Regions from separate parts of the Mesobacillus sp. AQ2 genome, predicted to be linked through region 3. Evidence: predicted binding sites of a transcription regulator. Region 3 holds the regulator's gene; each other region holds the start of a gene.
What was found. The regulator Rex, encoded in region 3, represses fermentation and respiration genes when NADH is low (regulators of the CRP and FNR family bind a similar motif). The targets are predictions, from matches to a motif close to TTGTGAAATATTTCACAA.
Positions count from the first base shown of each region.

Region 1: QNH36_RS04855 (cytochrome ubiquinol oxidase subunit I) is a predicted target of Rex. The motif match lies at 3,834-3,851, and genes of this name have one in related genera.
Region 2: QNH36_RS14425 (formate/nitrite transporter family protein) is a predicted target of Rex. The motif match lies at 4,910-4,927, and genes of this name have one in related genera.

Region 1 is NZ_CP126080.1:972,074-982,135, reverse strand. Features, by position in the region: gene QNH36_RS04865 (solute:sodium symporter family transporter) at 1-873, shown strand, start outside; gene cydB (cytochrome d ubiquinol oxidase subunit II) at 1,438-2,466, opposite strand; gene QNH36_RS04855 (cytochrome ubiquinol oxidase subunit I) at 2,456-3,808, opposite strand; gene QNH36_RS04850 (peroxiredoxin) at 3,988-4,599, opposite strand; gene QNH36_RS04845 (hypothetical protein) at 4,904-5,068, shown strand; gene QNH36_RS04840 (YbjQ family protein) at 5,191-5,508, shown strand; gene QNH36_RS04835 (GNAT family N-acetyltransferase) at 5,609-6,025, opposite strand; partial or broken gene QNH36_RS04830 (NUDIX hydrolase) at 6,080-6,511, opposite strand; gene QNH36_RS04825 (DNA topoisomerase III) at 6,597-8,690, shown strand; gene QNH36_RS04820 (MDR family MFS transporter) at 8,882-10,062, shown strand, end outside.
Region 2 is NZ_CP126080.1:2,868,613-2,878,674, reverse strand. Features, by position in the region: gene QNH36_RS14445 (SCO family protein) at 38-637, opposite strand; gene QNH36_RS23985 (LrgB family protein) at 838-1,035, shown strand; gene QNH36_RS14440 (LrgB family protein) at 1,237-1,425, shown strand; gene QNH36_RS14435 (Crp/Fnr family transcriptional regulator) at 1,514-2,188, opposite strand; gene QNH36_RS14430 (endonuclease MutS2) at 2,676-4,595, shown strand; gene QNH36_RS14425 (formate/nitrite transporter family protein) at 4,947-5,786, shown strand; gene QNH36_RS14420 (XapX domain-containing protein) at 5,848-6,018, opposite strand; gene QNH36_RS14415 (MFS transporter) at 6,224-7,399, shown strand; gene QNH36_RS14410 (YozQ family protein) at 7,539-7,748, shown strand; gene QNH36_RS14405 (hypothetical protein) at 7,768-7,926, shown strand; gene QNH36_RS14400 (transcriptional regulator SplA domain-containing protein) at 8,193-8,444, opposite strand; gene QNH36_RS14395 (hypothetical protein) at 8,501-8,665, opposite strand; gene yhfH (protein YhfH) at 9,526-9,657, opposite strand; gene QNH36_RS14385 (PAS domain S-box protein) at 9,982-10,062, shown strand, end outside.
Region 3 is NZ_CP126080.1:255,245-265,306, reverse strand. Features, by position in the region: gene QNH36_RS01485 (hypothetical protein) at 129-776, shown strand; gene QNH36_RS01480 (NADP-dependent oxidoreductase) at 1,087-2,112, opposite strand; gene groL (chaperonin GroEL) at 2,365-3,993, opposite strand; gene groES (co-chaperone GroES) at 4,051-4,335, opposite strand; gene QNH36_RS01465 (GNAT family N-acetyltransferase) at 4,519-5,046, opposite strand; gene QNH36_RS01460 (CPBP family intramembrane glutamic endopeptidase) at 5,287-6,018, shown strand; gene QNH36_RS01455 (YdiK family protein) at 6,022-6,222, shown strand; gene QNH36_RS01450 (redox-sensing transcriptional repressor Rex) at 6,247-6,903, opposite strand; gene moaC (cyclic pyranopterin monophosphate synthase MoaC) at 6,929-7,423, opposite strand; gene QNH36_RS01440 (ABC-F family ATP-binding cassette domain-containing protein) at 7,604-9,532, shown strand; gene tsaD (tRNA (adenosine(37)-N6)-threonylcarbamoyltransferase complex transferase subunit TsaD) at 9,970-10,062, opposite strand, start outside.

The DNA of each region.
Region 1 (10,062 bases), 720 kb from region 3:
TTGAAATCGGTGGATCTCGCCTATCCGGCATTGATTTCCGATGTCCTTCCGAAGTGGATGTCAGGCTTTTTCCTGGCCGTCCTCCTCGGAGCAGTCCTGAGCTCGTTCAACTCATTACTAAACAGTGCTGCCACAATGTTCGCACTCGATATCTATAAAGCGCGCTTTAATCGAGAAGCAGATGATGCAAAATTGATTTCCGTAAGCAAAATTTCCGGCACGCTTCTGGCAGTCATTTCATTATGTATTGCACCATTGTTGATGAACGCGCCTGAGGGCTTATGGGATCTGATCAGGAGATTCACAGGCTTTTTCAATATCCCGATCATCGCCATCCTGCTTGTCGGCATCTTCTCAAAACGAATACCAGCACTGGCAGCAAAAGCTGTGATCATCTTCCATGTCATCACATACTATATGCTTGTCTGGGGAACCCAGCATCTTTTCGATTATGCAGTGCCAATCCACTTCATCCATATATACGCAATCCTGTTCGTGGCTGAAGTCGCCATCATGGTCGGAATTGGAATCTGGAAGCCAAGAGCGACACCATATACCTTCCGATCAGAAGCAGCTGTTGACATGGTTCCATGGAAATACACATTGCCAGTATCCATAATCCTGCTTGCATTCGTTGCCATCACCTATATTGTGTTCTCACCGATCGGATTAGCCTACGACGGCGGTTATGTATCCACAGCATTTTGGCCAGTCATCGCTGGTATCGTCATAGTCACAGCGATTCTATCCTATGCTGCCATAAAAAAATGGAACAGATCCTACGCCAGATACCTGAAAAAAGAAAATACGGTTATTGAAAGAAATATCAGCACCAATGCAAATTTAAAAAGTACGGTTACGGACTTAACATAGAAATGTGACCTATTAGAGTGAATTCTAATAGGTCTTATTTTTGCTGTATTGAACGCTCTGTTCATGTATATTTCATTGGATATTTTGAGGTGAGTCTTTCTCTGAAATGTTCATGAACCCCCTTTTATTAGACATTTTGGAACGGAGCTTTGTTTGAAATGCCTAAGAAACTGCTTTTATTAGACATTTCGGAACGGAACTTGGTCTGAAATGTCCAGGAAACTGCTTTTCTTAGTCATTTTGGAACGGAACTTTGTTTGAACTGTCCAGGAAACTGCTTTTCTTAGACATTTCGGAACGGAACTTGGTCTGAAATGTCCAGGAAACTGCTTTTATTAGACATTTTGAAGCCAAACTTAGCTTGAAATGTCCAGGAAACTGCTTTTATTAGACATTTCGGAACGGAACTTGGTCTGAAATGTCCAGGAAACTGCTTTTCTTAGTCATTTTGGAACGGAACTTTGTTTGAACTGTCCAGAAAACTCTTTAACCCGAATGCCCAAAGAATCCCTGCTTAAATCGCTCCTTCAAAAAGAAGGCGTCTGGCAACCCAGACGCCCTTTCTTATTGGTATCCTTTCGCATTCTCTTTTAAGATTTTGTCTTTGAACAATGTGTAACTCCATGATTGGTAGGCAAGGATGATTGGCACGAAGATGATTGCGACAATGAACATGATCGTCAGGTTGAGCTTGCTTCCGGCGGCGTCAAATAGACTGACACTGTAGGTGCTGTCTATTCTTGATGGCAGCATGTTCGGGAACATCCCGATGAATCCGAACGCCATTTTTGTGAATATGGTTAAGCAGACTGAAGTGAACGCATAGCCGATTTTCTTTTTAAAGATAAAGTAAGCCGATGAAAGCATCGCGGCCAAGGCGAGAATTGGTACAATCCAGAGAACTGGATGCTCCGAGTAGTTATCCAGCAATGGAGTCCGGTTCACTGTTGCCAGGAAGAATAGTGACAGCATTGCTGGCGCCACTCCTGCCAACACACGCGAAATCCTGTAAGCCCGCACTGCCGTTTGTCCTGATGTTTTTAACTGGATCCATAATGACCCGGATAAAAGGAACAGCGAAACAAACAGGAATCCTCCCAAAATCCCATATCCATTGAGAAGGCTGAACAAATTCCCTTCGTAGCCATTTGCCCCGATCATCAGGCCGCGATACAAATTGGCGAAAGTGACTCCAAACAAGAAGGCGATCAGGAAGCTTCCGGCAAAAAAGCTCCATTTGCAGGCTGCCTGCCAGATTGGGTTGTCATCCTTATGCATGAATTCGAGCCCGACGGCCCTTATGAACAGGGCAATCAAGACGAGAAATAACGGTGTGTATAAAAAGCTGAACATGTCGGCATAGACGGATGGGAATGCGGCGAAGGTCGCACCTCCGGCTGTAATCAGCCAGACCTCGTTCCCGCCCCAGAACGGTCCGACTGCTTCCTGTAGCTGGTTTCTTTCCTGGCGGTTTTTAGCTGTGAAGGGCAATAGCATCCCTGTTCCGAGCGTGTATCCATCAAGGATGAAATAAACGGTCCAGATCAAGCCCCAAAGACCAAACCAAATAATCGCGAGTGTATCATGAGACATGCTTCACGCCTCCTTCAAGACCATATTGGGCCTCTGATTCCGGCCCTTTTTTCGCATACTTTATGATCAAATAGACATCTGCAATCAGGAGAACCGTGTAAAAAATGACGAGCGCTGCCAGTGAGAAGACCACTTGTGATACAGCAATCGGAGACACACCCTCTGTTGTCTTCATCAATCCATAAACCACCCACGGCTGCCGTCCCGCCTCTGCCACCATCCACCCAGCGTTAATTGCAAGGTATGGAAGGAGCACGGAGTAAAGGACGAGTTTCAAATATCGAGGGGAGCTCTCGAGCTTATTTTTCCGGTGCAAATACAATCCATACCATGATACAGCCAGGAAAAAGACGCCGAGCGCGACCATCACCCTGAAGGCGTAAAATACCAATTCAACATTCGGCCGTTCATCCTTCGCTATATCATTCAGGCCCGTTACCTCGCCATCGAAGGAATTCGTGTAAAAAAAGCTGCCAAGTTTAGGAATGCTGATTGCTTCAAACGCATTCCGCTCATTTTCCTGGTCAGGAATCTGTATAAGATGGAAAGGCATGTCCTTCTGGGTTTCCCAGACTGCTTCCATCGCCGCTCCTTTAGCCGGCTGCATCTTTGCCGCGAATACCCCGGATTGGTGGCCGATGAATGGAGTCAGCGTGGCAGAGAACAGTGCCATTGCCAGCCCGTATTTGAAAGACTTTTTATAGAACCCTGTTTCATTTTTCCTCAGTAAATGATAGGCACTGATGGCCATCATGAAAAACGCGCCAACGATATAGGCACTGACGACTGTATGTACGAACATATACCATGCATAAGGATTGGTAACGAGCTCCGTAAAGCTGTTCAGCTCTACACGGCCATTTTTCAGGACATAGCCTACAGGATTTTGCATGAACCCATTGGCAGTGATGATCCATAGTGCAGAGATATTCGTGCCGAGCGCAACCATCCAGATTGAGATAGCCCGCATTTTTGGCGAAAACTTGTCCTTGCCGAACAGCCAGATGCCCATGAAGGTCGATTCAAGAAAAAAAGCGGCCAGTGCTTCAATCGCGAGCGGCGAACCGAAAATGTCCCCCATATACTTCGAATACTCGGACCAGTTCGTCCCAAATTGGAACTCCATTGTAATGCCGGTGATGACTCCAAGAACAAAGTTGATCGCAAACAGCTTTCCCCAGTAATCCGCCATCCGTTTATACGTCTGGTCAAGGGTGCGAGCATACTTGGTCTCCATGATGGCTACAAGAATGACCAGTCCAAGCGTCAGCGGTACAAACAAGAAATGATAAAACACGGTGACAGCAAACTGAATCCGGCTTAATATCAGGACCTCATCCATTTTGATTCCTCCAAAATTCATTAGTTTGTGAAAAGATTAACATAGTCGTAATTCTATTTTAAAAAAACTTTGTGAGTGATATCGAAGATTTTTGTAGATATTTTGTGACATCTTTCCTATATTTTGTGATGCGCGTCACAGACATAAAAAACAGGCCCTGTATTAAGGACCTGCACTCATTAAATATTTCCGATATTCGAGGGATTTGTACTGACTCCAGGCTGCCCGGGCACCCAGTTCGCCGGTACGCCTTTCCCTGTTTGCTTCGCATATTCCAGTGCCTGGAGAATTCTCAGATGTTCCGGGAGATTCCTCCCCACGTTTCTTGGATAAGTCAACTTGGCTCTGATAATGCCTTCGGGATCGATAAAAACTGAAGTCCTGAAGCAGGCACCTGTCGTTTCATCCAGCACCCTGTAGGCACGGCTGATGACCTGTGTCCTGTCACTGACCATCGGGAACGTCACATTTTTCAGTAATGGTGAAGTTTCTTTAAAGACGCGATGGCTGTAAACACTGTCCGTGCTGATGGACATCAGTTCTGCACCAATCGACTTTATATATGGATAAATAGCGGCGACCGCCGCCAGCTCTGTCGGTCAGACAAAAGTGAAATCGCTCGGATAGAAAAATAAAATGACCCAATTCCCACGATAATCCTCCAGATTGATTTTCTTGATATCACCATTGATCAAGGCATCTGCCGTAAATAATGGTGCCTGGTCGTCACGGTTTGCACAAAAAACAGTCGGGCATTCCACTAAATCTTTGGCATACACTTTTTCATCCATTCCAGCGCCCTCCTTTCATAAAATTTGTATCTATACAATCATATGCCGTTCATTTTTTATAAGGCTCTTTTCTCAAACTTTATTGCTATTGACTTCATATTGGGATTGAATGAGCTAGTTTTCTACACAAAATTAAAGCTCGTTATGAGAAAAGAGCTTGCACACTTAAAAACGAACTGCAAAATGGCTTTATAGCACGTTAAAATCGGCTTTAGGATTTTAACATAAATCTTTACGAAAACAGCCTCTATATTTCAGGTTCCCTCAGGAAAAACTACATGAGACAAGAAAGGAGGGTTCACGAATGGGCAGAGGAAAAGAATTCAACCATAAGAAAAAAGGCCATCCAGGAGACTTGCCTGCAGATGCACTGAAAGCAAAACGTCCTGAAACCGAAGCACAGGAAGACGAGGAATTCCTGGTTGTCCAGGAAGCTTTCAAAAATCGGATTGAGGAAGATGAAGTATAAGTTATTCCTGAACCTGGCCAATAGCCGGGTTCTTTTTGTGAAACTTTTTCCACCGAACATCGTATAGTTATCCATACACAATCTTTTCACAGTCAGCACATAAAATTCGGGGAGGAATAAACATGATCGTAAGCACTACATCGACACTGCAAGGCAAGGAAGTTGAACAATACATGGGGGTTGTTTCTGGAGAAGCGATAATGGGCGCGAATGTCGTGCGCGACTTTTTGGCAAGTGTCACCGATGTGATTGGCGGCAGGAGTTCTGCATATGAGAACAAACTGGCGGAAGGCCGTGAAATCGCGCTTCGCGAAATGGAGGACAAAGCACGCCGCCTGGGAGCAAATGCCGTTATCGGTGTAGACCTTGATTTTGAGACCTTGCGTGAAGGCATGATGATGTGCATCGCAACAGGGACAGCCGTCAGGATTAAGGAATAAGGTTGTTGGGCTTCGTTTTCAAGAACCATTGTTTAAAATAAGGTATAAGGTTTATGTGCATCACTTCAGATAAAGGACCAGGCACACTGCCTGGTCCTTTTTATGATTCTTTTTTAAAATTAGCGATTACCAGTCCGTTTCCGACTACTGAGTCATGTTGGTGCACAAAGCCAAGTTTTTCATAAAGCTTGATGGCAGGCGTATTGGCGGCCCCGGTGGAGACAAGGATTTCTTGGCAGTCCTGGCGCTCAATCTCGGCCAGCAGCTTCCCGGCAATTCCCCTGCGGAAAGAGTCTGGGTGGACCATCATCCGATGAATATCCAGTACCTTCCCTTCCTTCTTAAAGGAAACCGCCCCTGCCAGCACACCTTCAATATAATAACCCATAAATGTTTCACCGCAATTCTGCAGTTGTTCGAATGTTTCTTTTAACGGAGGGATCTCGTCCGTGCCAATCAGATCCGCTTCAATCCTGTACGACTTTTTCTGAAGATCAAGAACTTCAGCAGCTGCCATGACGTCATTTAGTTCTATTTCCCTAATGATTGGCAGGATTCCATAGTCCTTGATTTTGTTTATTATCAATTCCGGCCTCCCCTGGAGTGAAGGCAGATTGTCCAATGCAAAAAAGCGCAGCTCCTTGCTTTCGCCATCGAGCATCTGCAGCTCTCCGCCCCAATCAGTACAGGCATACAAGGCAATCGCATTATAAATTTCATCGCCATTCGGATATTGAAAGTAATATTCCTTACCAGCGATAACATCCAAAAACTTCAATGTATTCAGGCGCAATCCCGTTTCCTCATATAGTTCTCTGCGGGCTGTCACTTCAAAACTCTCGCCAGGTTCCATCGCACCCCCTGGAATCCCCCACCTGCCAGTATCAGCGCGAAGCTGCAGTAATACTTCAAACTCCCTATTAAAAACAAGTACCGCAGAACCAGCCAGGATGAATGGACGGCTGCCGATCAAGGTACGGATTTCTTTAATATAATCGCTCATGGTTCCCTCCATTACAAAAAATCGCTTTTTTCTATTATACTAAGTAAAGCATAAGCAAAACTGTTTTGTTTTGAAAGGAGCAATCATGAAATCATTAGTCCTTGCAGAAAAACCAAGTGTTGCCCGCGAACTGGCGCGTGTGCTTGGCTGCAATAAAACGCATAAAAGTTATTTTGAAGGAAATCAATACATCGTCACCTGGGCACTTGGACACTTGATCGAATTGAAGATGCCGGAGAACTATGATCCGAAGTATAAAGTCTGGAAGCTTGAAGAACTCCCAATCATCCCTGAAAAAATGGGGCTGAAGGTCATCAAGCAGACGAGCCACCAATTCAAGGCGATTGAACATCTTGCTGAGCGCAAGGATGTAGGTGAATTCATCATCGCGACCGATGCCGGGCGTGAAGGTGAGCTTGTCGCAAGATGGATCCTTCAGCGCATCAACTGGCGCAAGCCGATCAAGCGTTTGTGGATCTCGTCCCAGACAGACCGCGCCATAAAGGAAGGTTTTAAAAACCTGAAGCCTGGCAAGCAGTATGAAGATCTGTACGAGTCGGCTGTCTGCCGTGCCGAGGCTGACTGGCTAATCGGCTTGAATGTCTCCAGGGCTTTAACAACCAAATATAAGGATCCATTATCTGCAGGGCGGGTCCAGACTCCAACACTCGCAATGGTCCTTGAACGCGAGGATGAAATCAATAAATTCGTTCCGAAGGATTACTGGACCATCCAGGCAAAGGTTGGATCTCTAAATGCTGAGTGGGACCATAAAGGCGAAAAGCGTATTTTTTCACAGGAAAAAGCAAACCAAATTCAAAAGAAGCTATCCAATAAGAATGCAGCGTTGAAGTCACTCGATCGCAAACAGAAATCCGAACCGCAGCCGCTGCCATATGACCTGACAGAATTACAGCGTGACGCCAATAAACGCTTCGGCTTCTCGGCAAAGAAAACATCCAATGTGCTTCAGGGTTTGTATGAGCAGCACAAGCTCGTCACCTATCCGCGGACAGACTCGCGCTATTTGACGACCGATATGGAAGCCACGATGCTCGACCGCCTTCAGGGAATCATGTCAGGTTACCGGGATGAAGCGAAACCGGCAGTCGCTCAAAAAGGCAAAGTCGAGGCACGCCGGGTCTTCAATAATGGAAAAGTTACCGACCACCATGCCATCATCCCGACAGAGGAACGGCTTCATCTGGCAGATTTGTCACCTGATGAGCGGAAGCTGTACGACTTGATTGTCCGCCGGTTCCTGGCTTTATTTTATCCAGCTTACCAATACGAGGTTGTCCATGCCAGCTTCGAGGTCGAGGGAGAAACATTATCTGCCCGCGAAACGAACATCCTTGAGATCGGCTTTAAAAAGGTACTTGGAAAAGATGAGGATGACGCCGCTACTCAATCCCTTGGCCATCTGGAAAAAGGTAAAAGCTACAATGTCGGCCAGGTGACTGTGAACAAAAAGAAGACTGAGCCGCCTTTGCGTTTGTCTGAATCAGATATTCTTTCAAAGATGGAGAAATTCGGCCTCGGTACGCCGGCAACAAGGGCAGAAATCATCGAACGCCTGATTTCATCAGAGGTAGTCGAGCGCCAGAACGGCCGCCTCTTCTCAACGCGGAAAGGGAAACAGCTTCTTGATCTTGTCAACGAGGAACTGACCTCCCCTGAACTCACCGCGAAATGGGAGAAAGAACTGGAGGAGATTGCCCGCGGCAAAGGCGATCCAAAGGCATTCAAAAAACGGATACGTGAACAAACCTCCCTCCTTGTTTCCGAGATCAAGAAAAGCGACAAAACCTATCGTGCCCATAACCTGACTGGCTCAAAATGCCCTGAATGCGGAGAATTCATGAAGGAACGCAAGACAAAAGAAGGACGCATCCTTGTCTGCTCAAGCCCTGAATGCAACTTCCGCAAGCATAAGGACCCTAAGCTGTCCCAGCGCCGCTGCCCGCAATGCCACAAGCGGATGGAAATCCATAACGGCAAGGCAGGCGCCTACTTCCAATGCCGACGCTGCAATGTCGTCGAAAAAGCTGAGGATAAGAAAAAAGGCGTAACGAAGCGCGAGGAACGCAAGCTGAAGGAAAAATACGCTCCATCCCAGGAAAACTTCGGCACAAGCCTTGGAGATCTGCTGAAAGCAGCACTTGAGGATAAGGAATAGTCTTAGAGCAGCACCCCAGACCATCATCTGGCGGTGCTGTTTTTATGGAAGCGAAGGATGTGACTTGTAAAAAATTCCTTGGGAGTAGTATGATATTCGTTAGTTGTCATTAAAATCGAAAAGCGCAAGCTCCTCGAGGGCCAGGCGCTAAGAAAAGCTTATATTTTAAAAGGAAACTAAGGAGCAGCATCATGAGAATAAGAGATTGGGACCGGAACCTGAAGATTCGCCTGTTTGGCGAAGCGTTGATGAATATTACATTTTGGATGTTTTTCCCGTTTTTAACGATTTATTTTGCCGAAAGCTTTGGGAAGGACAAGGCTGGATTCCTGCTGATTTTTTCCCAGTTGTTCTCGGTGTTCGCCAATTTGCTTGGGGGCTATACCGCAGACAGATTCGGCCGCAAGAGGATGATGGTGATATCAGCATTCGGACAGGGCATCGCGTTCCTTATTTTTGCCTACGCGGTCTCACCGTGGTACACCTCACCAATGCTTGGTTTTATCTGTTTCGCGCTTGTTGGCGTATTCGGCTCCATCTACTGGCCGGCGAGCCAGGCGATGGTCGCCGACGTCGTCCCTGAAAAAGACCGCAGCAGTGTGTTCGCGATTTTTTATACACAAATCAATATTGCCGTCGTTGTCGGCCCGATATTGGGGGCAATTTTTTACGTGAAATACCGATTTGAATTGATGATTGCCGTGGCGATTATCTCGATCCTGCTTGCGCTTGTCCTGGCAAAATGGACGCGTGAAACGGTGCCTGCTTCCGCGAAGCAGGCACGTGCGGAAAATGGGAAATGGTATGATTTCCTCAAAGAACAAATTGCTGACTACAAGGTCATAATTCAGGACAAAGTTTTCCTCATGTTCATCATCGCCGGGATTTTAGCAGCACAGACTTTCATGCAGCTCGATTTGTTATTCCCTGTTTATACAAAAGAAATGGTGAATAATCAAACCGTTTTAGAATTTGGCAGCAAGGTGTTCACCGTGAATGGCGAGCAGGCCTTTGGCTTGATTCTTTCCGAGAACGGATTGCTTGTCGCTCTCTTCACCGTCGCTGTGACAAAGTGGGTGACGCGCTTCCCTGAACGGAATGTATTTGTGTTATCTTCATTTGTTTATGCCGTCTCCATCCTGATGTTCGGCGCGACACACTGGATCTGGGGGTTGATTTTAGCAATGGCGGTCTTCACACTGGCTGAGCTGATGACGGCCGGTTTGCAGCAAACCTTCATTTCGAATCTGGCACCCGAAAAAATGCGCGGCCAATATTTCGCAGCAGCTTCGTTGCGCTATACCATCGGCCGGACGATTGCACCAATCAGCATCCCGCTCACCGTGTGGATCGGTTATGGCTGGACCTTCAC
Region 2 (10,062 bases), 2.2 Mb from region 3:
TAAAAGAAAGCGGTGCAGCCACCGCTTTCTTTTATTTTTAAAGCTCATCCATAATGGCTTCGAAAACTTTATCTTTTTTAAAATCCTCACCCATAGGGAATTTCTTGATGAATTTATTATTTTCATCAATCAGGTAAGTAAAAGTACTGTGCACGTAAAAACCGTTTCCTGGGTCTCGGTACTGGAATTTAAATGTATCGGCAACATTCTTGATTTTTTGTTGTTCTTCTAGGGTATTGGCTGGGTCCCCGGTAAGGAATATCCAATTCCCGTCATTTTCAAGCCCGAAATTCTCCATGTACTTCCTTAAAACCTCTGGGCTGTCACGGTACGGATCAATCGTAATCGTTAAAAATTGGACTTTATCTCCATAAACGTTTTCTTTTATTAAATCATTCCGCAGAAGGTTCATCTCCTGGGTTGTCGTAGGGCAGATATCCGGGCAATTAGTATAAATAAACTCCACCAGCTTGATTGTGTCCGTATCTTCTCCGAATGTATATTTCTCTTCATCCATGGTTAACAGGGTAATGCCTTCTGGTATTTGTGCATTGGCATCCCTGACTAAAAAGTATGAGATTCCGGATGCAATACCAATTAAAACAATAAGTGAGCTAATAATATAGATTTTTTTCATAACGCAAGCCTCCCCCTTTATAAGATATAAGAAACACGAGGAAAATCATATGGACATTGTGTGAACTATGTTTATTCTTTTTGCCTTTTCAAAAGGTACGATCAATGAAAAAAGTAAACATTCTTGCAAAAAAGTAAACGAAATCTATAATTATAGTAATAATGTTTGGAACGAAAAAGGAGCCATTTTCTTGAAAGCGGATAAGTTCGTTATATACATATTGCAATTTTTTGAGTACAGTCATCGTGATCTGCGTTTTGCTGATCCTGAACATCCCTTACGAAGCAGCGAGCGAAATAATAACCTATTTTCTGGGACCGGCTACAGTAGCTCTGGAAGTGCCTTTATACAAACAAAGAAAAATAATTGCGTTCAACCTGCTTTGGCATGGCTTTTAACGGGAACTGTCTCGACTATTCTTTCAGCTGTCATGATAGGTTATTTACTGAACTTGACTAATATTATCCTGGTTTCATTGACAATCAAATTCATCACGATACAGCTTCCGAGGTTGCCAGGATTATAGGTGCTGATCCGATTTTGGTGGCAGCCTTTGTCATGATTACCGGATGACAGGAGAGATGCTGGGACCTTAGCTGATGAATGTCATGAAAATCCATGATCCTTTTTCAAGAGGACTGGCGATCGGCACAATCGCCTATGGGATCGGTACAGCCGAAGCTGCCAGAGAAGGGGAGCTTCAGGGGGCGGTATCAGGAGCAGCGATGGGATTGGCGGCGATCCTTACATCACTCCTGCTGCCCGTTATTATCCCCTTCTTTTTATAAGTGGAAATATTGGTGGAAATCTTGAAGCATTTTACGGAAAAATATAGAAAGGAAGCTGACAATTTATAAGCTTCCTTTTTTTAATGCTTCAATCCATGTTACAGAACTCAATGGGGCAATTTTCACACTGGATTTCACGTTTGAGGAAAGCAAGGTCATGTATGATAATCCTTTTTCTATTAATCGAAATAATTCCTTCGTCCCGCAATTCCCCGAGCATTCGGCTTACACTTTCCCTTGCAGTGCCACAATAGTTAGCAAGATCCTGGTTTGTAATTGGTACATTGATATGGATGCCATCTTCCTTTTTAATACCGTAGCTGTTACTAAGGCGGATCAAAGTGGAATACAAAGCGCCTTTCTTTCCATGCAGGACGAGATCCCTGAATTTAGTGATGGTCCGACGGATATGATCGTTCATCCACTTAAGGAACTGGTATGCCAATTGGCTATTGTTGAATAAGATGTTTTCCAGATTCTCGATATTGATTGCGGCTGCTTCACCGTCCTCAACAACTTTTGCATTGAACAGATACCTTGGCCCAACTGTAAAAAGAGTAAGCTCACCGACGATATCCTTTTTCTTGCACAGCCTTAAAAACAATTCTTTGCCCTCGGCGTTCATCTTGGAAACCTGCACTTTTCCTGAAAGGATGATATACATTTCTTTAGCTTCCAGACCCTCGCGGAATAAAAAGGTACCTTTTTTTAACTTAATGATCTTTTCCGATGCCTTGATCAGTTCGCTTATCTCATAATTCATATTGCTGATATTTTCCTGGCTGGCCACAAAATCTCCACCTTTTTCGACCTTTGGTTAACCCTAATTAAAATGAAATATAAACAACAGGTCAATAGAGAAAATGTGAACATTCTTTTTACAAATCATTTCTCGAAAAAATGGATGAATTTGGTTGACAAAAGAGGCTGAAACGACGTATCCTATTGAGGAGATTATTGATATGTAAGGAGTATGTTCTATGTTAGGTGTCGTTCTTAACTAAACCGTTAATTTCATACGGTCAATCCAGTTTGAAATGAAGCCTTTTTTAGGTTTATTTCTTTATGGCCTGGATTGGATGTTAAGAACAATGAACATAGAAGCATGCTTGATATTTGTGAGCAGAAGCTGTGTGCATATACACAGCTTTTTTTCGTAAATATTTTGCTCACAGCCCAGCTGTAAGCATTTTAAGCCGCTTTGGACTTGTCCATTGCGGCTGTTTTTTATTTTTAAGGAGGAATAAACATTGAACGAACAAACTTACACTGTTCTTGGTTATGACAAAATCAAAGAAGCCATTTCGGGATTCGCTTTAACAGAATCAGGCAGAAAGAAAGCTATGGAAATGGAACCATCCACGAACCTAAAGCAGATTGACGCATGGCATAAGGAAATTTCAGAAGCCATTGAGATTCTAAAAATCAGCTCAAGCGTTCCTATCCATGGTCTCGAAGGCATGGAAGCGGTAATGAATGGTTTTAACAAAGGAATCCCGCTGCGTGTAGATCAACTTGTACAGTTGAACTCATTCATTGACAGCTGCAGCAAGCTCCGCCGATTTATGAGGGATAAAGAGTATTGCGCACCTAGAGTATCCGCCTATGTCTATAGTATTGAGGAACTGCCAGAACTAGCAGCGGAAATCCAAAGGTGTATTCGCAATGGACAAATTGATGATTACGCATCAAAAGAGCTGTTAAAAGTCCGCAAACAAATTGGTATCCAGGAGGAGCGTTTGAAGGAAAAGCTTACACAATTACTGAAGTCAGCAAAACTCAAACCATTTCTTCAGGAAGCAGTCGTCAGCCAGAGGAATGGAAGGTACGTTATACCTGTAAAAAAGGAATATCGAGGGAAGGTAAGGGGGGCTGTGCTCGATACATCGGCTTCAGGTTCAACTCTTTTTGTCGAACCAGAAGAAATCGGCGTCTTTCAGGATCAAATGGAGTGGCTCTTCCTCGAGGAGCAGGCAGAGGTGGAGAAAATCTTATTTGCCCTTACCGGTCTGGCAGAAGGTAAAGAAAAAGAAATTAAGCTTGCGATCGAGACGATGATCCATTATGATTTTTTATTTTCAAAAGCAAAGTATTGTAGATCGATTGATGCAAAAAAAGTCGATATCGTGGATGATCAAGTGATTGATTATAAAAAGGCACGTCATCCGCTTCTTGGCAGGAATGCGGTCCCATTAACGCTCGAGATCGGAACGAACTACCATGCACTTGTGATTACTGGACCAAATACCGGGGGGAAAACGGTTTCTATTAAAACAGCTGGTCTGCTGGTGTTGATGTCCCAAAGTGGATTGCTCCTGCCGGTTGGAGAGGGCAGCAAATCAGGTATTTTTCATAAGATCCTTGTGGATATAGGGGATGGGCAAAGTATTGAGCAAAACCTAAGTACCTTCAGTTCAAGGATTGTGAATATCATTGAGATTCTAGAAAAAGCAAATGACAGGACCCTTGTCCTCCTGGATGAGCTCGGCTCTGGAACCGATCCTGGAGAGGGTATGGGATTGGCAACAGCCATACTTGAGAACCTGAACAATAAGGGAGCGACCATATTTGCTACAACACACTATAGCGAAATTAAAGAATTTGCGGATACACATGAAGATTTTATGAATGGCTCAATGGAATTCGATTTGGAGACATTGATGCCCACCTACCGGCTGCGCATCGGAACGGGAGGCGATAGCCAGGCATTTGCGATTGCCCTGAAGTTGGGAGTGCATCCAAAATTAATAGAACGGGCCCATATGATCACTTATAAATCAGAAAAGAATTATAGTGGTCTGTTTCAAGATAGCAATGAATTAAAAAGGCGGGAAAAGCAGCTGCTCGTCAATAAGCATAAAAGAAAAAAAACGGCCGATGCCAGCAAAACAATAAATCGCTACGAAATGGGTGATAGTGTTTATGTATCAAGTTCAGGAGAGCTTGGGGTCATTCACAAAGGGCCCGACAGTAATGGGAATTATATTGTGCAGATGAGAGATGGAAAAATAGAAGTAAATCATAAACGTCTGAAATTGAACATCCCTGCGGCAGAGCTTTATCCAGAAGACTACGATTTCAATATTTTATTCGAAACCAAAGAACACCGTAAGCTGCTCAACCAAATGGAGCGAAAGCATATTGAAGGAAGTATTATCAGGCAAGATTAATGGATTTTCAAAGGATTAAGGATGATGGGCCCCAAGGCGGCGCGGCTTTGGGAACCAAATAGTGCTGATCCAGAGAAGAATGCAGTATAGATTAATTCATGGCTACTACAGAAAGTTTTTCCTGAATCGCCCTGCTTTTATTGAAATTAGACGCTTAGGGGAAAGCCCCTATGAATTTTAAGAAAGTGACGGTGAAAACCGTTCAAGTTGCATTGATAATGATATGGAAACGCTTAATAAATGGTCATAAACATTTCATGTTTTTTTGTCTTAACAAACAGATAAATCAAGTATAAGATTAAACCAACACAAAAATGTGATTTATTTCACAAACTAAGTGAGGTCTTAAACTTGAGCAGACATCCTATCGACATTGCCATTGGTATTGCTTTGAAAAAGAAAGGTTATTTAAGTGAATCAAAGTTGAAATATTTAATGAGAGCAACACTTGCAGGTGTATACATCGGTTTTGGGATTATGGTCTCATATCGACTGGGGGAGTATTTTTTTGATGCGCATTCACCAGCAACTCCAATCGTAAGCTCGATCTTTTTTGGATTGGCTCTGGTCCTGATTTTATACGGCGGCGGGGAGCTTTTTACTAGCAATACAATGCTGATGACCATCAGTTCTCTTAAAAAGGTGACATCATGGAGGGATACCGCTGAAAATTGGATTGCTTGCTATGCAGGAAACATCGCAGGAGCTATATTTTTTGGGACGGTCATTATGTTGTCGGGGATTTTCCCAACACCTGAAAAAACGCAATATATGATGGAAACCGTAAGCATGAAGATGAATACCCCCGCAATCCAATTGTTTTTCCGTGCGATTCTGTGTAACTGGCTTGTGTGCCTTGCGGTCTGGGTACCTTACAATATTAAGGGGGATGGAGCAAAAATCGGGGTAATGATGCTGCTGGTGTTCGCTTTCGTCGTATCGGGTTTTGAGCATAGTGTCGCAAACATGGTTTTATTTTCGATTGCTCTTCTTGTTGAACATCCAGAGACCATTAGTTTTGGTTTAGGTATTCATAATCTCCTGACAGTTACGATAGGGAATATCATTGGCGGGGCAGTTTTCGTTGGATCAATTTATGTCTACCTGGATGCCACAAAGAATGCCGCAACAAAAAAGCAAGTGGAATCATCCGCTTTCTATGGACAAAACACCTTTAAACAATACTTTTAATATAAGAAAAAATCCGCGGTGACCCCGTGGATTTTTTTGCTAATCCTATTGATGAACGCCTTTATCCTTTAAAGCTGTTCAAAATCCACTCTCCAACAACTCCGCCTAAATAAACGCCGACAATTCCCAGTACACCTGCCAGCACTGGTGGTGCAGGGAGCGGAAGCTTGAGGAATTTAAATAAAATCCCAACGATCAAACCAGCAACCAGGCTCAATATTATTTCTCTCATGATTTCACCGCCTCTTATGGCATGATAGATTAAATCAATAGGTGAGCAGACGTCTGATCACTTAAAACAATATTATTTTAACATGACATAACTTAAATGAAAACGCTTTATTCTTTCTTTATTTTGAATAAAACGATTTTTTCTATTCTTATACTAAAATAGTGGTAAAATATAACTCTACATATTGACATCACGGAGGATTCAGATGGAAAAGCGAATAAAGCAGAATATCCTTACATTACAAGGATTTTATCTTTTTGTATTTTTCGGGATAGGAAGTCTCTTCCCCTTATTAAGTATATATTTAACCGAAGTGGAAAAATTGAATGGCTATCAGATCGGATTAATCTTGTCTGTTGGTCCTGTGATCATGATTTTTTTTCAGCCATTCTGGGGAATGCTTGCCGATATGAAAAATTATCATAATCGACTGTTAACACTTACGACACTAGTAACCGGGATTGCTGCTTTTGGTTATCTCGTGTTTGACAAATTTTTATTATTCTTAATTGCTGCCACAATACTTGCCATTTTCCAAAGTGCAATAATTCCTTTATCAGATAGTATCTCCTTAAAATATACTAGCAAAGTTGGTGTGAATTATGGAAATGTCAGGTTATTCGGATCATTGGGATTTGGCCTGGCGGTTTTCGTAATGGGGAGATTGTCTGAATGGAACCCAGAGATTATTTTTTATGCGTTCTTCCTGACATTAGTGATAGCCGCGGCTTTTTCAGTGAAAATGCCAAAAGAATCCTCTGACAGGTCCAGAAGTCTCTTTTCCGGTATGAAGGATTTATTGCGGATGAAGAAGTTTTTAGTTTTCCTGGGTGTAACGTTCATGATTTTTGGACCAAATCTAGCGAATAATTTTTATTTCAGTCTGTTTGTTGAGGATAGAGGTGGGACATATACAGGGATTGGCATTGCATTTCTTATCGCGGTGCTATCCGAGATTCCATTCATGAGGGTTGCAGGCAGCTGGATCCGCAAATTGGGGCTTCTTCAGGTTGCTTTAATCGCATCTCTTGTATCATTGATCAGATGGATGTTTTATTTTACCGAGCCTGCATTGGGTCTTGTCTATGCATCCGCTGTCATACAGGGATTTTCACTTGGGTTATTCATTCCGGCAGGATTGCAATATATACGCGACATTACACCTCCATATGTCACAGCCACGGCAGTGACGATTTACTCAGCTGTCGGCAATGGGCTGGGTAACTGGTTCTTTACATTTATTGGAGGTATCCTTTTCGAGGAATTTAGCATTTATGTTGTATATTTGTTTTTTGCTGCTTTAACTTTAATTGGCGTTTTGCTGACAGTCTGGCTTTTACAAGAGCATAAAAAAACGTCAATGGAAACAGGCATTCAGTAATTTTTCACCCCTTCTTATATGAAGGGGTGTTTTGGTTTTTTAAACGAATGTCGGGGGTTATGCGCCGCAAGACAAGTGAATTGTGGAGTATGGTTTATGAATTAATGTCAAAAAATAACCTGAGAAAACGAAAGGAGGGATTACCCTGAAAAAAGATAAAAATAAAAGTACAGAAGTAGCTGGCCGTATGTACGAGACCGCGGATTACCAAAGGAATGATGAACTTTCAAATGGGCTTGCCATGACCCACGAACAAGCTAGCGACAGTTATGCAGAGGGAGAAGTAGGCGGGGACATTGAACGCACATCAGCTGCAACTGACGAGTTGAATAGAAGAGGCTACCAATAGGAAGACAGGGGGGATAAGAATGTCCGAAAAAGGTGAATTCCAATCGAACGATCTACAGTATAAAATGCCAGATGCATTAAAGAAAAAGAAAGACTTCGTGTATCGCGTAGGCTATACATCAAGTACGGGGAATCAGACGAATAACGAAAAGGAACCAATTAAAAGGTCTGACCTCTAAAAAACGTAATTGCTCAAAGATAAAAGCACATCCTTATCGGATGTGCTTTTATTGAAAGAGGATTTGTGCATTTAAAGTTTTCCGCGTCGTATCACTTTGTTGGGGGTAAGGGTGCCTTTCTTTAGATAAACAAATCCTCCTTCGAGTGCAGAGCCAATGACAAGTTTAGAAGATGCTGAAAGAACTTTCATGTTCGGACCCTCCTAATAGAAATTGGCTTGCATTTGTAAAATACCCTTTAAAAAGAGGATAAAACCCCGTTTGGGTCACAACGCATCGTAGGGATCTACGGCCTCGCTGCAAGCTTTTTCCGCTGCGGCCTGTGTAGCGAAAAGAGCATCATCATCTTCAATAACATGCAAGGTCTCGTTTAGGAAAAGAGCCAGGGCATTGGGGTCTTTGGGATGTTGAACGATCTCACCGGCCTTGATATTTGAAACAGAAGGTACATGGGGGTTACGGTAAATAACAAAAACTTCATCACCATTTTTCAAATTTTTCGGGTCGATTAAATCCAAGCAGATTCCCTCTTTTCATTTTTGTGGTAACAGATTCCTTTTTGCAAACATCCGAACTAGAGATTTTCATTCTGTTGTTTTATTTCATCTCCAGTAAAAAAAATATTCGCAGCTTCGATATCCCGATGCTCATCTACAGATCCTCCAGGGACAAACCTTTGATTCGGAGTATATGTGGCTTTAAGATTCTTTTTGCTGCTATCCTCTTTTTTATAGTCCATGATCTCACCCCCTGGTATATATAGTTTCTGTAATCGAATTTAGGTTATACCGAAAAAATGAACTTCAAGTTAGAATGAAAAAGTCACCAAATCGTCACGGATGTAAGGGTTTACATTTTATTCAGGGTGGTATACTAAGAGTGTAAGAAGAAAGCCATTAACATCTTAGGAGGCTCAACCAATTGTGTTCGTTCCGTAGTGAACGAAAAAAAGGTTTATTCCTAAAGTTAAGTTAGCTATCATCAGATTGCCAGCATCACCAGCTACAAGAGTTCAACCTTAATCTAGTTAGCCAATAATTGTTTTGATCTTTAATCAGTACAACCAACAGGGAAAGAGCGGAAATTCAGCCTATTCAATTCTGATACGCCGAAAAGAAGCTTTTTACCAAAAGAGGATCCGTTAAGTTGTAAGGATGCTTGGGGAATAACAGATTAAAGACAGATCAAGCAAGGAAAGGGCGAAACGTTAATTAAGTTCTGAATTCTTGAATGCAGCGAACCAGTGTAATGGTGAGTAGGGATGCATGTCTAAATGATGATTATAGCTAAAAACTTCTAAGGGAATAATGAGTCTCTCGGTGATTATACCGAATCATGTGTTTGTTAAGGGTCAATCATAAAAGCTGGGTAAACCCTTTTATGATAGTAGAATCCTTAAATGCGGAACAAACACACATCGGCTATAGTAAGAGGATTTTACAACTCAATAGTTCCAAAAAAGTTTTGGGCTGATGCTGGTTGGGTCTCCTAAGATGTTAAAAAAGAAGCTCGTTTACGGGCTTCTTTTTTCTTTTGACCTGATATTATTCAATTCGCCAACCAAAAAGGCACCTTATAAACAAAAGGTGCCTTTGCTTCTTATTCCTCCTTTTTTGATAAGCAGCGATCACATTCCATCATGTAGGATTCTGCTTGCTCATGCATTCCTTCACCACATTCTGGACAAACCTTCTTTGGCAAGTTGCGAAAAAATTCAACCGGACTCATCATTAGTATTTCCTCCTTTTATAGTACAATTTATATTTTAATTAACCTGTTATAGTACAGTATAAACATAATTTCTGAATTTGTGTAGGCTTTTTTTAAAAAATTTTCAAAATTAGGTGTTTATACCTGTCTTTCCGAGGCAATAGCATAGGAAACTAACTGCAGAAGAATTTATGAAGTTGAAAAATATAGCTGTTATATTACAATGTTCGTTTAAGTCAATAGATAAAAGTGACAGGTTTATTACAAATTATTTAATAACCCCTTTTATTCTTACCATTTTTAACATACAATCGATATGAAACTTTAAGTGAGGAATGATGCTAAATGGATAATCTAGAATTATCCTTCAATCCAATTTTATTGCTGGTTGCGATTTTATTGACAATCATGTCATCATATACAGCA
Region 3 (10,062 bases):
TACTATTATGAAAATTCTTAAGCTGTGCTTTTAAGGAAATACCTTTGCTAACTACTACATTCGTCCACTCAAGTAAGGTGTTATATGCATATCCATATTAAAGAATAAACATAAGGGGTGTTAATAAAATGCCAAAAGAATTTATTAACGAGAAGGGTGAGGTTAAAAACCAGCTCCCACCACTGCCTAAACAGGATGCTGCTGAGAGTTTGGATTTTAATCCAGTTACTCCTGATCAATCTGGTGACCCTCAGTGTGGACCAGTTAATCGAAACGTCAGTTTTTGCTGTGAGGCAGAAATTCCTGAAGGGTTTATGGGCGTGGTTGACGATATAAGGTTAATTTATAATACGAATCAATTAAGAACCTATATAGAGGAATGCGACAAGACTGTTGATACTGACTGTGGTCCTGTAACAGTACCATTATATCAAGTAAGGGTTACAGGATGCATCCCGTTCATTGGAAGCGTATCAGTAATAGGTGATTGCGGAGGATTAGAAACAACAGGAAATGACCCTGCTTGTCAGCCAGCCTTAGATAATTCCGGACTTGGACGTATAAGTTGTTCAGGTAAAGTATGTGTAGACCATGTTATTGGTTGTTCGGCAACTCCACCAACCACTCTCCCTGATTTGAACTGTGACACGATTTCAGTTGCAGCATATGGTGTGTTTAATAATAATCGGCCGGGTGCAGTTTGTGGACTTCAAATTATATGCAGAAGCATAATCTTTGCAGGTGCCTTCCAACTTCCCGCTATTTCCTCCACATAGAATTTAAATCGTGATATGAAAATGGATGCATCTTATTATGAATTTTAATTTGTTATATAAGAGTACGAGCTGCTTACACATAAAACACAGGTTCAATACGAACGATTCTGATAGATGAAAGGCTTAAATTGAAAATGTTTTATGATTGCTTACATGGAAAAAAGGCCACCCATCAGTTTAATGAACTAAGAATGGCCTTATAACAGGTTTATTTTAAATCTATTTTTTATTGTTGTGAACTGAACAAGTGTCTGCGTATTGATAACTTATTGTCTAACGAACAATAATGAAAAAATCCTGCCTGATGCGGTTATTTTTCATGTTGACGGTCTGCCACTTTTACAAGCAGCTTTCCGGTATTATTACCTTTAAAGAGATCAAGGAATGCATTCGGAATATTTTCAAACCCTTCATCAATCGTTTCTTGATATTTGAGCTTGCCTTCCTGCAGCCATTTCCCAAGCTGAGTTGCACCCTCATGGAACCTATTTGAAAAATTACCTACCGTAAAACCTTGCATGAGCGCGCTTTTCTTAATAAGCGTGGTTTGCACACGAGGCCCTAAATCCACACTTTCCAGGTTATAAGAAGAAATCGCTCCGCAAACAGGTATGCGTGCATATCGGTTCAGTTTCGTCAGAACTGCATCCGATACCTCTCCGCCAACATTATCAAAATAAACATCAACTCCATCGGGACATGCCTGGCCGATTGCTTCCTTCAAATCCGCAGCTGTTTTATAATTAACCGCTTCATCAAATTGCAGTTGATCCTTCAAGAATGAAATCTTGTCCTCCGCCCCCGCGATTCCAACTACTCTGGCGCCTTTTATTTTGGCAATTTGTCCTACAACAGAGCCGACTGCTCCTGCTGCTCCAGAGACAACAACCGTTTCTCCTTCTTTGGGCTTCCCAATATCCAATAATCCAAAATAAGCGGTTAGCCCCGTCATTCCCAATATCCCTAAATGCGTCGTAATCGGTGCTAACGACGGATCGATTTTTCTGATTTCCTTCTCTTTTGCAACATAATGCGTTTGCCAGCCAAACATCCCAATTGCGATATCACCCTGTTGAAAGTTTTCAGACTTGGATTCTATCACTTCTCCAATTGAACCGCCTTCGATCACTTTACCAAGCTGAAAAGGTTCAATATACGATTCTGCATCTTGCATTCTTCCTCTCATATATGGATCAACAGACACATAAAGCGTACGAAGTAAAACTTCCCCTTCCTCAAGCTCTTTCGTGTCCTGTTCTATAAAATGAAAAGTCTCCTCATCGGGCATGCCTTTAGGTCTGTTAGCTAATACAATTTGCCGGTTTTTTTCCTTCATAGCAAAGCTCCTTTCGTTTTTGATGGATCTTGCTTAATTAGACAATTAGTCTTTTCCGTCGAGATAGGATCATTAAGAGTTGTTTTCTTTTTATTGTGGGGGAATCCATATTCTTTTTCAAATAATTCAATTTCAACAAGAAAAAAAGAAGCTTCCCAAAAGTTCAATGAACTAATGAGAAGCCTCTTATAGGATGTTAGCATTTTGTTATCAAACCACTTCAAAGCCCATATATAGGGGTTCGAGGGCAGATTACATCATGCCGCCCATTCCGCCCATGCCGCTCATGTCAGGCATTCCAGCACCAGCTGGTTCTGGGATGTCAGCAACTACTGCTTCAGTAGTCAGGAACATTGCAGATACTGATGCAGCGTTTTGAAGTGCAGAACGTGTAACCTTAGTTGGGTCAACGATACCAGCTTCGATCATGTTTACCCACTCGCCAGTTGCTGCGTTGAAGCCTGTGCCGACTTCTTCGCGCTTCAGGCGCTCAACGATGACTGAGCCTTCAAGGCCAGCGTTGTGAGCGATTTGGCGAACTGGTTCTTCCATAGCACGAAGGACGATGTTCACGCCAGTAGCTTCGTCGCCTTCAGCCTGGATTCCAGCAACTTTGTTGTATACGTTCAGAAGCGCTACGCCACCGCCTGATACGATACCTTCTTCAACTGCAGCGCGAGTTGAGTTAAGAGCATCTTCAATGCGAAGCTTGCGTTCTTTCAATTCAGTTTCAGTAGCAGCACCAACCTTGATGACTGCAACACCGCCAGCTAGCTTAGCAAGGCGCTCTTGCAGCTTTTCACGGTCAAATTCAGAAGTTGTTTCTTCCATTTGAACACGGATCTGGTTTACGCGGCTTTCGATTTGAGCGCTGTCTCCAGCACCTTCAACGATTGTTGTGTTTTCTTTTGTAACCACAACTTTAGAAGCGCGTCCAAGAGATGTGATTGTAGCAGACTTAAGGTCGCGTCCAAGCTCTTCAGTGATTACTTCACCGCCAGTCAATGCAGCGATGTCTTCAAGCATAGCCTTACGGCGGTCACCGAAACCAGGTGCTTTAACAGCCACTGCGTTGAATGTTCCGCGAAGCTTGTTGACTACCAATGTAGCAAGTGCTTCACCTTCAACATCTTCAGCAACAAGCAATAATGGCTTGCCTTGCTGTACAACCTGCTCAAGGACAGGAAGGATTTCCTGGATGCTGCCGATTTTCTTGTCAGTGATCAGGATATATGGATTTTCAAGAACTGCTTCCATCTTGTCAGAATCAGTTACCATGTAAGGAGATGCATATCCGCGGTCGAACTGCATACCTTCAACAACATCCAATTCTGTAGTGAAGCCTTTTGATTCTTCGATCGTGATAACACCGTCGTTGCCAACGCGCTCCATTGCTTCAGCGATCAATTGACCAACTTCTTCGTCAGCAGAAGAGATTGCCGCAACTTGTGCGATAGAAGCTTTGCCTTCGATTGGCTTAGAGATAGCCTTAAGCTCTTCAACAGCTGTAATAACAGCCTTTTCCATACCTTTGCGGATGCCCATTGGGTTAGCGCCGGCAGTTACGTTCTTAAGACCCTCACGGATCATCGCTTGAGCAAGAACTGTTGCAGTAGTCGTACCGTCACCAGCAACGTCATTTGTCTTACTTGCTACTTCAGCAACAAGCTTAGCACCCATGTTTTCGAATGCATCTTCAAGTTCGATTTCTTTTGCGATTGTTACACCATCGTTTGTGATAAGAGGTGAACCGAATTTCTTCTCAAGAACCACGTTGCGTCCTTTTGGTCCAAGAGTTACTTTTACTGCATTTGCAAGAGAATCTACTCCGCGAAGCATCGCGCGGCGTGCTTCTTCACTGAACTTAATTTCTTTTGCCATTGTAGAAAAACCTCCTCAGAATTTTAATTTATAGCGTTCTGTCTATAATCGCAGTGATTATTCAACTACAGCAAGAATGTCGTTTTCACGTAGGATCAGGTACTCAGTCCCCTGGTACTTCACTTCTGTGCCTGCGTATTTTGAGAAGATAATGCGGTTTCCGACTTCAACTTCAAGAGCAACGCGCTCACCGTTTTCAAGTACACGGCCAGTTCCAACAGCTACGACTTTACCTTCTTGAGGTTTTTCTTTCGCTGTGTCGGGTAAAACGATACCGCTTGCAGTTTTTTCTTCAGACTCAACAAGCTCGATAATAATGCGATCTCCTAGTGGCTTGATCAAGTGAAACAACCTCCTCAAATTATATGTAGATTTTTTTATTAGCACTCGCCTCAATAGAGTGCTAACACAATTTATATAATAATGAATCTCTATTTTTTTTGCAAGCGTGAAGCTAAAATTTTTCATGAAAATTTACGAGGGTCCTGATGGTGTCGAATGCTGGTGAAATCTCTGCTGACCGCGTCATTTCCTGGTTTGGTAGAGGACGTGCTTCTTCAGCGGACTATCCTGATCCACTCTTGGGTGAAGAAATGTTTTAACAGGTTTCATGCCGATTTTTTTCATGACATTGACAGAGGGTTTATTGATTTCTGCTGTAAAACTGACGACCTCGCTAAAGCCCAGGTTCTTGAATCCATATTCCAAACAGGCCCTGGCACCTTCTGTTGCATAACCTTGGCCCCAGGCATTTTTCTTCAGCCTCCAGCCAATTTCGATGCACGGGGTAAAATCTGATTCGAATGTTGCCCTGTGAAACCCTATGAATCCAATGAACTCTTTTGTTCTCTTCTCTTCAACCGCATATAACCCAAAGCCGTATTCTTTGAACTCGGCAAGAATCACCTGATAAAATCTCTCAGTTTCTGCCGAGGATAAAACACGAGGAAAATAATTCATCACATCCGGGTCTGCATTCATTTTGCAAAAGTGCTCTAAATCTGCGCTTAACCAGTCGCGCAAAATCAGTCGGGATGTTTCCAAATAAACCATTTGGACCTCCAATCATTTTTAATTCACCTTAACAAGTATCTGGTAGTCAGGGAATACTAAGTTCGAACAACCAACTTTTTCATCCTGGCCCTACAATTTGAACTTTCAAATCATTTACTAGTAGAATATAGAGAGTGTATAGATAAGCAAAGCTATCCCCGTATTTTATTTTACAGGCCAGCATATTATTACGTAAAATTTCAGAACATACATTTCTGCATTATTAAGGAGTTTTTTCGATTGAAAAAAGAATACTGGTACGTCATTATTGCCTATATTGTTATGCAGCTTTCAAGCCTGGTCGGGGTCCCAATCATTGCTTTCATCGGTGCTGCGATGGGAAAAAGCCTTGATGAAATGCAAACCCTTGCGATTCCATACTGGCTTGTGATCAGCTTTTCACTGACTCTCCTGATCATCCTGCTGATTTTAAGGAAGGAAAGAACCATAAATGCTGATTTGCGTGAAGTTTCTTCGCCGGCAAGTTCGGCTGCCTGGGCTTTCGCCGGGGTATTCCTGGCCTTGTTCGCGCAGTCGATTGCAGGCAGCATCGAAAGCATGCTTGGAATTGAGATGGGCTCGGAGAATACTCAGGAAATCATCAAACTGATTGAAAGGTTTCCGGTTGTGATTCTCGTCAGCTCGATCATCGGTCCGATTTTGGAGGAAATCGTCTTCAGGAAGATTATTTTTGGCAGTCTGCACAGGAAAATGAACTTTTTCTTAGCAGCCTTGATCAGTTCCGTCATATTCGCACTGGCCCATATGGAGCCGGAGCATGTGATCCTATACTCTGCGATGGGCTTTACGTTTGCCTTCCTTTATGTAAAAACAAAGCGGATCATCGTGCCGATCATCGCCCATGTTACAATGAATACAATGGTTGTACTGCTTCAATCCGTATTCAGGGAAGACATTGAGAGAATGATAAAAGAAGCAGAGAAAATACAAAGCTTTATTGGGGGATTTTAAGTCATGAAGCAATCGCCTATGTTTTCAGGCATTGTCTACATCTTGTTAGGCAGCTTATTCACCTATTTCGCCATCCAAAATGTCAACGATACTGGCTGGGGATTTTTCAGTTATTTGCTCGTCCTGCTCGCAACGTTCGATTTCGGTTCCGGCATCAGAATGATCCTGTTCCATTTCAAACTGAAACAAATGGATAAAAAATAGCTCCTTCATCGAAGGAGCCATTTTTTATTCTTCAGAATCACTGTCTGTCGGATAATGCTTCAAGAAATAAATCAATGATTGCAATTCTACTGCCAGATCAATATGATGGATCCTGATTGAAGACGGTACATTCAGCCTCGCGGGCGTAAAATTCAGGATCCCCTTCACATTCGCCTGTACCAGTCTGTCCGTAATCGGCTGTGCTACCGCTGACGGCACGGTCAGGATCGCCACCTGGATGCCTTCCTCGACAACAACTTTATCGAGGTCATCCATGTGATAGACAGGCACATCGCCAATCTGCGTCCCAACCTTATCCAGGTCGACATCGAAGGCAATTTGAATTTTTGTATTATTGTTTTTGGAAAAATTATAATTCAAAAACGCCGTTCCTAAATTACCAACACCGATCAGCGCAACCTTCGTGAGTTCATCCTGGTCGAGCGTCTTTCGGAAAAAAGTCAGCAGGTAATTCACATTGTAGCCGTAACCCTTTTTACCCAAAGCCCCGAAATAGGAAAAGTCCCTTCTGATCGTAGCCGAATCCACTTTTACCGCTTCACTCAGTTCCGCGGACGATACCCTCTGCTTGCCTGAAGAATGCAAGTTCAATAAAAATCGGTAATACAGCGGCAAGCGTTTTGCAGTTGCCTGCGGAATCTTCATAGCATCATTCGTCATTCTCCATCCTCCACCTGTTCGTATTCTATTTTAACTTCTCATCTCTCTTAAAATCGCCGTTTTTCCCGCCAGTTTTCTCCACAAGATAGGTTTTGCCGATCACCATGCCTTTGTCAACGGCCTTGCACATATCATAAACAGTCAGCGCGCATGCAGATGCTGCTGTTAACGCTTCCATTTCTACCCCTGTATTCCCTTTTGTTTTAACTGCTGCAGCGATATTTAAAATATAATCATTTCCATTTTGCTCCCATTCAAACGAAAGGTCAATTCCTGTTAATGGAATCGGATGGCACATCGGAATGATTTCGGACGTCTTCTTGGCTGCCATGATGCCAGCAACCTGCGCGACTGCCAGGACATCACCTTTTTTCATCTTATTTTCAGTAATCCTTACATATATATCTTCATTAACGGTAATGCTTGAATGGGCGACTGCCGTACGGACCGTCTCAGGTTTTTCACTGACATCGACCATCTTCGCTCTTCCCTCTTCATTAAAATGCGTAAATTCTGCCATCTTCAAGCTCCTTTCAACCAAATAATACACTATTTTCACAAACTTGTGTGTGAACTTTGTTTCTATCTTCACATATAGAAGATGAAATTTTTCTGCCTTACCGCCTGTAGCAGGCCGCACATATTGCCGAGCCCATAGGATTGGGTTACACTATCCCTAAGGCATTAGAGGTGAAAAATAATGATTCTATTACAAGTCAATCAGCTATCAAAATATTTTGCGGCTGATCTTATTTTATCGAATATCAAGTTTGAAATACAGACCAATGATCGTGTTGCTCTTGTCGGCCGGAACGGGGCTGGGAAATCAACCCTCCTGAAAATCATTGCCGGCTATGAATCCCATGACGGCGGCGAGATCATCCGCCCGAAAGGAACATCAATCGGCTATCTTGCCCAGAATACCGGGCTGGAATCCGAGAAAAGTATTTGGGATGAAATGCTGGCCGTTTTTGATCATCTGCACAGCATGGAAAAAGACCTGCGCCGGCTTGAGGAAAAAATGTCTGATCCAAGCATCCTGTCGAACGAGTCCGAGTATGAAAGAGTATTGAAGGATTATGACGTTTTGCAGGTCCAGTTCAAAGAAAAAGGCGGCTATCAGTATGAAGCTGACATCCGCTCGGTCCTGCACGGCCTGAACTTCCAGTCTTTTGATTATTCCACAAAAATCTCCACTTTAAGCGGAGGACAGAAAACAAGGCTTGCGCTCGCCAAGCTGTTATTGACACGTCCAGATATTTTGATTCTTGACGAACCAACCAACCATCTGGACATTGACACACTTTCCTGGCTAGAGCAGTATCTACAGGGCTATGATGGTGCGATTCTGATTGTTTCACACGACCGTTATTTCCTTGATAAGGTTGTGAACCAAGTATACGAAATCTCCCGTCACCAGCTGACGAAGTTCCCGGGCAATTACAGCTTATATTTAGAACAAAAAGCAGCAAATTACGAGCGCGACCTGAAGTTATATGAAAAGCAGCAGGATGAAATCTCCAAGCTGCAGGATTTTATCCAGCGGAACCTTGCCAGGGCCTCGACAACGAAACGGGCCCAGAGCCGCCGGAAACAACTCGAGAAAATCGATCGGATGGACAGGCCGATGGGAGATGAAAAGTCAGCTTCCTTCAGCTTCCAGATCGAACGCCAGAGCGGGAATGACGTCCTGAAGGTAAATACACTTGCTGTCGGCTATCAGAATGAAGCCGTATCCGAAAATATCTCTTTTAACCTTTCGCGTGGCGACAGTACTGCACTTGTTGGGCCAAACGGCGTCGGAAAATCGACCTTACTAAAAACAATCGTCGAAAAACTGCCTTCGATTACCGGCAATATTCAGTACGGCTCAAATGTCTCAATCGGCTATTACGATCAGGAACAGGCAGAGCTGAGCTCGAATAAAAAAGTTTTAAATGAACTGTGGGACGAGTATCCACTGAAATCGGAAAAGGAAATCCGCACCGTATTGGGCAATTTCCTTTTTTCAGGCGATGATGTGTTAAAAATCGTCTACACCCTGAGCGGCGGTGAAAAAGCACGGTTGGCACTAGCCAAGCTGATGCTGCAAAAGTCCAATTTCCTAATTTTGGATGAACCGACAAACCATCTGGACCTGGACAGCAAGGAAGTGCTTGAGAACGCCTTGATCGATTATCCAGGCACCATCCTGTTCGTCTCCCACGACCGTTACTTTATCAACAGGATCGCTACCAAGGTCCTTGAGCTCGATCGTAGTGGGGCAACAGAATATCTAGGTGATTATGATTATTATGTCGAGAAGAAGTTAGAGCAGGAAGAACTTGAGGAACTGGCCAGACAGGCGGCCATAGCAGCTGGCATAGTCACCGAATCAGTCAAACAGGACAAGACCTCCTATCAGCAGGATAAAGAGGCAAAGAAGCTCGAGCGCCAGCGCAAACGGCGTATGGAAGAGGTCGAAGCGTTGATCGATAAGCTCGAGACAGAAGTTGCAGAATATGAAGAATTGCTTTGTGACCCCGAAGTATTCCAGGATCATGAAAAAGCAGGAGAAATCAATTCCAAAATTGAAACCGCCAAGGAAAAACTCGACGAACTGATGGAAGAGTGGACAGAATTGGCGTAAGTTTGGAAAAACCGGGCATGAATGTGTCCGGTTTTTTTGTATGTGAAAACTTATTGATGATGGTTATCCACAGAAAGTTGTGGATTGTTTACTAATGATTTGGTTTGTGCGCAAAAACGGTGTATTTAATCGCAAAAATGCTGTTTTTATTCGCAAAACCAGCCTTTTTATTCGCAAACTGGAAAAAAACAAATATTATTTCCATTTTAAAAACCCAGAATTCTACTTTTTATCCAACAAAAAAGTCCCGATTGGCAACCGGGACTTTTTGTTCACATAGTTATTCACATAATGAAGATTGATTTATAGGTTATCCAGAGACTTTTCCACATTATCCACAAAACAAGCATTTCTTATCCACATTATACACAATCTAACACTGTTTTCGTTTACATATCCACAGAAGAGTCTGACAAAAATACTTTTTAACTGCGACTTTAGTTGTGGATAGTTATCTCCAGACCAGGGTTTCCGTTCAATGTCAGTGCTGCTCTTTGCCCTTTATCATACATGACACTACCTGCAGCGGC